3 regions of the Klebsiella sp. PK18 genome follow, and region 3 is predicted to be linked to each of the others. Evidence: predicted binding sites of a transcription regulator. Region 3 holds the regulator's gene; each other region holds the start of a gene.
What was found. The regulator Fur, encoded in region 3, represses iron uptake genes when iron is present. The targets are predictions, from matches to a motif close to ATAATAATGAGAACNACTATCAA.

Region 1 (2,270 bases), 2.4 Mb from region 3:
CGCCAGCTTGATAGCCGCCTCTACCGATTCGGTACCGCTGTTGCAGAAGAAACTGTACTTTAGTTTGCCGGGCGTTAAGGCTGCCAGGGTTTTCGCCAGCATCGCGCGTAGCGGATCCAGCAGTTCCTGACTGTGAAGCGGTTGTTTCGCGAGTTGATTCTCGACGGCGGATACCACAACTGGATTACGGTGCCCTACATTGAAGATGCCAAACCCACCAAGGCAGTCGATAAATTCCTGTCCCTGGGTGTCGACAAGCGTATTTAACCCTCCCGCTTGCCACTCTACGGCTCCGTAATCCCCGCCGGCTGTGACCGATTTTCGATACTCTAAAAACCCCGGATTCACATGCTCTTTAAAGTATTCCCTGACCTCCTGGTTAAGTGCTTTCATTTCCTCATGATCAAGCGTGCGCTTTTCAATGAGATTCAGTGCGTGTGCGCTGCAGGCCAGAGCCGATGCGCTGGAAGGTAACCTGTTCAAAATGTGCTCCTGGGGCGGACGTATCACACGATACTGGATTAAGTATTGCAGGGATTACGCCAGTTCGGCAGAAGCGGTGAAAATCGGGATAAATGCAAAGTAAAAGACGAAATGTGTAAAATTTAATCTCATTGCGCCACTATTGGCACGTTTTATTCCTGAGCTGACGAGATTTTCTGCCTGGCGGCGATGAACGGGGCGATCCGTCGTGGTGCGAGCTGCCCCAGGGCGGGGCAGCCGGTGGTAACAAAAGAGGCTTAGTCGAGCTGAGAGATCTCCATCGCCGCCCGGTCGATAATGCCGATGATCTGCTTGAGCTGGGCGGTACTGCTGGCCTGCTGGTTCACTTTCAGGTCGAGGACCGCTTTGAAGTTTTCCAGCGCGCGCTTCATCTGCGGATCCCGGCGCAGCTCGCAGCCGACCATCCGCGCCTGCAGACGCTCCTGGATATGGGCCAGGTGCTCCTGGTTCTCGGCGTGCAGCTGTTTTCCTTCCTCGCTGATAACGATTTTTTTACGTCCGTTGTCATCTTCCACGCTGATAAGGCCCTGGTCCTGGAGCAGATCCAGCGTCGGGTAGATCACCCCCGGGCTGGGGCTGTAGTTCCCCTGGGTAAGCGTTTCGATCTCTTTGATCAGCTCATAGCCATGGCTGGCGTTGCGGCTGAGGATATCCAGAATGATCAGCCGCAGTTCACCGTGGCCAAAGAAACGCTGGCGACGTCCGCCGCCGCGGCGGCCATGGTCGCCGTGTTCGCTGGGATCACCGTGGCGCCCGCGTGGCCCACGCCCCTCTTCATGATGATGTCGCATGGTTACCTCCTGCTGTTTTTGATATATCTAATTTATATCTAAAAAATGAATGTTCGCAATGCTGGTTGCTATTTATTTTTTAATATATTGATATATATGTAATTATTTTCTGGCTGTGGATTTTGATGCGGTTTGTTTTGACTATATCAAAAAAAGACTTGCATTCTTTTTAGTTGGCAATCATTATCATTTGCATCAAGTTTAGATATATCTATTTACCGTTCACGAAGGCAATCGATGATGACAAAAACCAAAGCAGACAAGTACCCGCAGCGTGTCCGCAATGAGCTGCGTTTCCGTGAGCTGACGGTGCTGCGCGTGGAGCGCGCAGGCGCGGCGTTCCAGCGTATCGTGCTGGGAGGCGAGACGCTGGAAGGCTTCGCTTCTCACGGCTTTGACGATCATACCAAGCTTTTTTTCCCCGAGCCGGGCGCGGCATTTACCCCGCCGCAGGTGACCGAGGAGGGGATTGACTGGGGCGAGGGAGTGCGGCCTGCCACTCGTGACTATACGCCGCTGTACGATGCCGAACGTCACGAGCTGACTTACGATTTCTATATCCACGATGGCGGTATCGCCAGCCGCTGGGCGCTGGAAGCAAAAGTGGGCGATAAGCTGGTGATCGGCGGCCCGCGCGGCTCGCTGGTGGTGCCGGAAGATTATGCCTGGCAGCTGTATGTTTGCGATGAGTCCGGCATGCCGGCGCTGCGCCGTCGTCTGCTGGGATTACGCCAGTTGCCGGCAAGGCCGCAGGTGACGGCCATCGTTACTATCGCCGATGCGTCGTATAAAGATTATCTGGCGGATCTCGACGGCTTTAACATCGAGTGGGTGGTGGGCCACAACCCGGCCTTCGTCGCCGAGCGTCTGGCCCAGGTGAAGGTGCCGGCGGAGGATTATTTCATCTGGCTGACCGGCGAAGGCGCGGTGGTGAAATCGCTGCTGGCGCGCTTTGAAGACGAGAGTATCGATCAG
Region 2 (2,270 bases), 1.9 Mb from region 3:
AACGGGCGGTGCGGATGGCGGACGGCGCGCTGCTCAACCGCTACTGGGACGATAACGACACCCCGCGCCCCGAGTCCTGGCTTGACGACGTCAAAACCGCCAAAAGCAACCCGAATCGTCCGGCAACCGAGATCTATCGCGACCTGCGCTCCGCCGCCGCCTCCGGCTGGGATTTCAGCTCCCGCTGGATGGATAATCCGCAGCAGCTCGCCACCATTCGCACCACCTCGATTGTCCCGGTCGATCTCAATGCCCTGATGTTCCATCTGGAGAAAACCCTCGCCCGCGCCAGCAAGGCATCCGGGGACAGCGCCGGCGCTACGCAGTACGATGCGCTGGCTAATGCCCGCCAGCAGGCCATCGAGAAATATCTGTGGAATGATAAAGAGGGATGGTACGCCGATTACGATCTGAAAACCCGCAAGGTGCGCAATCAGCTGACCGCGGCGGCGCTGTTCCCGCTGTACGTCAATGCGGCGTCACGCGAGCGGGCGACGAAAGTGGCCGCCGCCGCTGAGTCGCGGCTGCTCAAACCCGGCGGGCTGACCACCACCACCGTCAACAGCGGTCAGCAGTGGGACGCCCCGAACGGCTGGGCGCCGCTGCAGTGGGTGGCGGTCGAGGGCCTGCAAAACTACGGCCAACAAAAGATCGCCATGGAGGTCAGCTGGCGCTTCCTGAGCAACGTTCAGCATACCTATGACAGCAAGCAAAAGCTGGTGGAGAAGTATGACGTAAGCTCGACCGGGACCGGCGGCGGCGGTGGCGAATATCCGCTACAGGATGGCTTTGGCTGGACCAACGGTGTCACCCTGAAGATGCTGGATCTGATCTGCCCGCAGGAGAAACCCTGCGATGCCCTGCCCGCCACGCGCCCGGCGGCGGCCCCTTCCGCGCAGAGCAAGCCAGCCGCCAACGACCCCGCACCGGCGGCAGCGCAAAAAACCGGCGCCTGACGCTTTTCCGGCCCGTCCCTCCCCCTACCAAAATCAGTAGGGGGAGTTATCTCCCTGCTGACAACGTCCCCGTGCAGCCCCGCTCTGCGGCCCGCGGGAAGCACGTCACTCCCCCCATCGCCCTGAACCGGTCACCTTTCGCTTGATCACATAAATACAAACAATAATAATTCGCATTACTTTTTAACGAACAATGACAGATTCGTTTTTCCCGCGGCGGCGTACAGGAGTACCAGACCGCGTTGGTTCAGGATGATCTTATGAACGTGGCTATTTCCCGAAAACGCCCGAGGCTGCTGTACGCCCTCGTGGTCGCCCTTCCCCTCACCGCGCAAGCTGAAGAGACCGTGGTGGTCACTGCCAGCCCGCCGGCGTCCGCCAGCGCGCCGACTGAAGGCTACAGCGCCAGCACTTCGCTCGGGGCGACGAAAACCGACCAGCCGTTAATCACCACCGCCCAGTCGGTGTCGGTGGTCACCCGCCAGCAGATGGCGGACCAGGGGGCGAATACCATCAGCCAGGCGCTGGAATATACCCCGGGGGTCTACTCCAGCTTCGGCGGCGGCGCGACCCGGTTCGACGCTATCTCCCTGCGCGGCTACCACGGCGGCGACGTCGATAACCTGTTCCTCGACGGTATGCGCCTGATGAGCGACGGCGGCAGTCATAACGTTGTGCAAATCGACCCGTGGTTTATCGAACGCGTCGATGTGATCCGCGGCCCCTCCTCCGCGCTCTACGGGCAGAGCGTGCCGGGCGGCGTGGTCAACCTGACCTCCAAACGCCCGCAGTTTAGCCAGCAGGGCCACGTCCGCCTGACCGGCGGTACGCAAAATACCAAAGGCGCGGCCTTCGATTACACCGACGCCATCAACGAGCAGTGGGCATGGCGGCTGATCGGGATGACCCGCAGCAGCGACACGCAGTATGACCATACCCGCGAAGAGCGCTACGCGATTTCGCCTTCCCTGCTGTGGCAGCCGGACAGCGACACCTCGCTGCTGCTGCGCGCCTATCTGCAAAAAGATCCTTCCGGCGGCTACCACGGCTCTTTGCCGCTGGACGGCACCCGCTACGCGCATAATGGTCGTAAGCTCTCCCCCAGCACCAACGAGGGCGATCCGGGAGATGGCTATCAGCGCCGCCAGCAGATCTACAGCTATGAGTTTGACCACCAGTTCACCGACGTCTGGTCGGTCTATTCCGCCGGGAGCTACACCCACACCAACGTCTCCCTCGATCAGGTCTATCAGGTCGGCTGGATAGATGACAGCGACATGCTGGCCCGCGGCTACAGCGGTTCGCGCGGTTCGC
Region 3 (2,270 bases):
TTTTCCTGCTGGAAAACGATAGCTAAATCGAGCTGGCGGGTGTTGATCATCCGCTCCAGATTACCGGAGAGGCTTTCCACCAAATGCAGGCGCACGTCGGGATAGCTTTCGCGCATCGCATTGATGAACGGGACGCCGAGAACGGAGGCGGTGCTGGGGGCCATGCCGACGCTAACGTGGCCTGACAGGCGCGCCTCGCGGGCGGCGAGGATGGCATCATCGGCATGGCGCAGCGCCAGCTGTGCCTGCGAGTAGAAAGCGAGACCCGCGCTGGTGGGCGTGACCCCGCGGGAGGTCCGCTGCAGCAGGCGAATGGCCAGTTCGTTTTCCAGGCGTGCGATCTGCTGGCTGAGCGCCGAGACGCCGATATTAAGATCAAGCGCGGCGCGCCCCATGCTGCCGGTTTCAACAATGCGCACAAAATAGCGTAGCTGGCGAAGTTCCATATCAACTCTCCGGACAAAACGGGGACGCGGGAAGGTCACCTGTGGGACGAGAGCGGTAAGGGCAGCAGAGGCGCCCATAAAAAAGCCAACCGGCAGGTTGGCTTTTCAGTCTCAGCGAAGCGGGGAATTATTTTTCCACCGCGTCGTGGGCGTGTTCGTCCTCGCGGCAATCACCTTCCGCACAATGACCGTACAGATACAGACTGTGGTTGGTCAGGCGGATGCCGTGGCGGGAGGCAATTTCACGCTGGCGTAATTCGATCGAGTCATCGCTGAATTCGATCACTTTGCCGCAGTCGAGGCAAATCAGGTGATCGTGGTGATGCTGCTGGGTCAGTTCGAAAACGGATTTACCGCCTTCAAAATTATGACGAGTCACGATACCGGCATCATCAAACTGGTTGAGTACGCGGTAAACGGTCGCCAGACCGATCTCTTCGCCCATGTCGATCAGGCGTTTATATAAGTCTTCCGCACTGACATGATGGTTATCCGGTTCCTGCAGCACTTCAAGGATTTTCAGTCGAGGAAGTGTGACTTTCAGGCCAGCCTTCTTTAATGCGGTATTGTTGTCAGTCATGCGGAATCTGTCCTGTTGCTAAACGATCTACTTCCTTCAACGGAAGTCATACAGAAATTAACCCGACGTAATGCGTCTCATTATAGAACTGCCACTGGTAAATGAAAACTGCAAGCATCAGGCCTGGTTTGCTGTCAAAAACGAGGCACCAGCTACAAACTGCGTCACGTGCCTCGTAGAATCAGAGGACATTGTACAGATATGTGATTAAAAGTTAAAAACTTGTAGCTATTAGTTTGATTGCTTTTGTCTATTAATGCGACGCAACTCAATGATTGCGCCGCTTAATCATCAGGCGTTTTTGATTTCTTCGAGGTGCAGCTCTTCGGCAACCTGCTTCACCCATTTCTCAACGCGCTCGTTGGTCAGCTCCGGCTGGCGGTCTTCATCAATGGCGAGGCCGACGAAGTGGTCGTCATCTGCCAGGCCTTTGGAGGCCTCAAAATGATACCCGGCTGTCGGCCAGTGACCGACGATGGTCGCGCCGCGCGGCTCAATGATGTCGCGGATGGTGCCCAGCGCGTCGCAGAAGTATTCTGCGTAGTCTTCCTGGTCGCCACAGCCGAACAGCGCCACCAGTTTACCATTGAAGTCGATCTCTTCCAGCGTCGGGAAGAAGTCGTCCCAGTCACACTGCGCTTCGCCGTAGTACCAGGTCGGGATACCGAGCAGCAGAATGTCGTGGGCTTCCAGGTCTTCTTTGCTGCTTTTGGCAATGTCGTGAACATCAGCAACATCTTTACCAAGCTGCTTTTGAATCATTTTTGCAATATTTTCGGTGTTGCCGGTGTCGCTGCCAAAAAAGATGCCGATGATTGCCATGAGTAAAATAACCTCTTGAAACTTAAATGATGTGGTAGGGACGCGATGCCCATAGATAACGGCAATCATAGCAGAACAGGCAAGGGCGCGGAAACAGCAATCACGCCCGACTGCACACTCTGCTACACGAATGCGGATTTTTCGCGGAAAGTTAGACTTTTCCCTGGCTGTGCAGGGCGCGCAATTGGGTCATCAGCATCTCTTCAATGAGATCGCTGCGGCTCATATTACGCGCTTCCGCCAGTTCATTGAGCGCATCGACCGCGTCGGCGTTGAGTTTTAACTCGACGCGCTTCAGCCCGCGAACCTTATCGCGTTTCAGCTGGTTACGTTTGTTGATGCGCAGTTGTTCATCGCGCGACAGCGGATTGGTTTTCGGTCTTCCCGGGCGACGCTCGTTTGCGAACAAATCTAATGTCGTA

Region 1: a site for Fur is predicted at 1,469-1,491, ahead of AC3EMD_RS03275 (siderophore-interacting protein). Genes of this name have one in related genera too.
Region 2: a site for Fur is predicted at 1,117-1,139, ahead of AC3EMD_RS09605 (TonB-dependent siderophore receptor). Genes of this name have one in related genera too.

What each region holds. Positions count from the first base shown of each region.
Region 1 covers NZ_CM173493.1:660,333-662,602, forward strand. Annotated here, with positions in the region: gene ygjG (putrescine aminotransferase) at 1-483, opposite strand, end outside; gene AC3EMD_RS03270 (PadR family transcriptional regulator) at 741-1,295, opposite strand; gene AC3EMD_RS03275 (siderophore-interacting protein) at 1,533-2,270, shown strand, end outside.
Region 2 covers NZ_CM173493.1:1,970,927-1,973,196, reverse strand. Annotated here, with positions in the region: gene AC3EMD_RS09610 (alpha,alpha-trehalase) at 1-956, shown strand, start outside; gene AC3EMD_RS09605 (TonB-dependent siderophore receptor) at 1,217-2,270, shown strand, end outside.
Region 3 covers NZ_CM173493.1:3,898,888-3,901,157, reverse strand. Annotated here, with positions in the region: gene tcuR (tricarballylate utilization LysR family transcriptional regulator TcuR) at 1-446, opposite strand, end outside; gene fur (ferric iron uptake transcriptional regulator) at 574-1,026, opposite strand; gene fldA (flavodoxin FldA) at 1,318-1,848, opposite strand; gene ybfE (LexA regulated protein) at 2,000-2,270, opposite strand, start outside.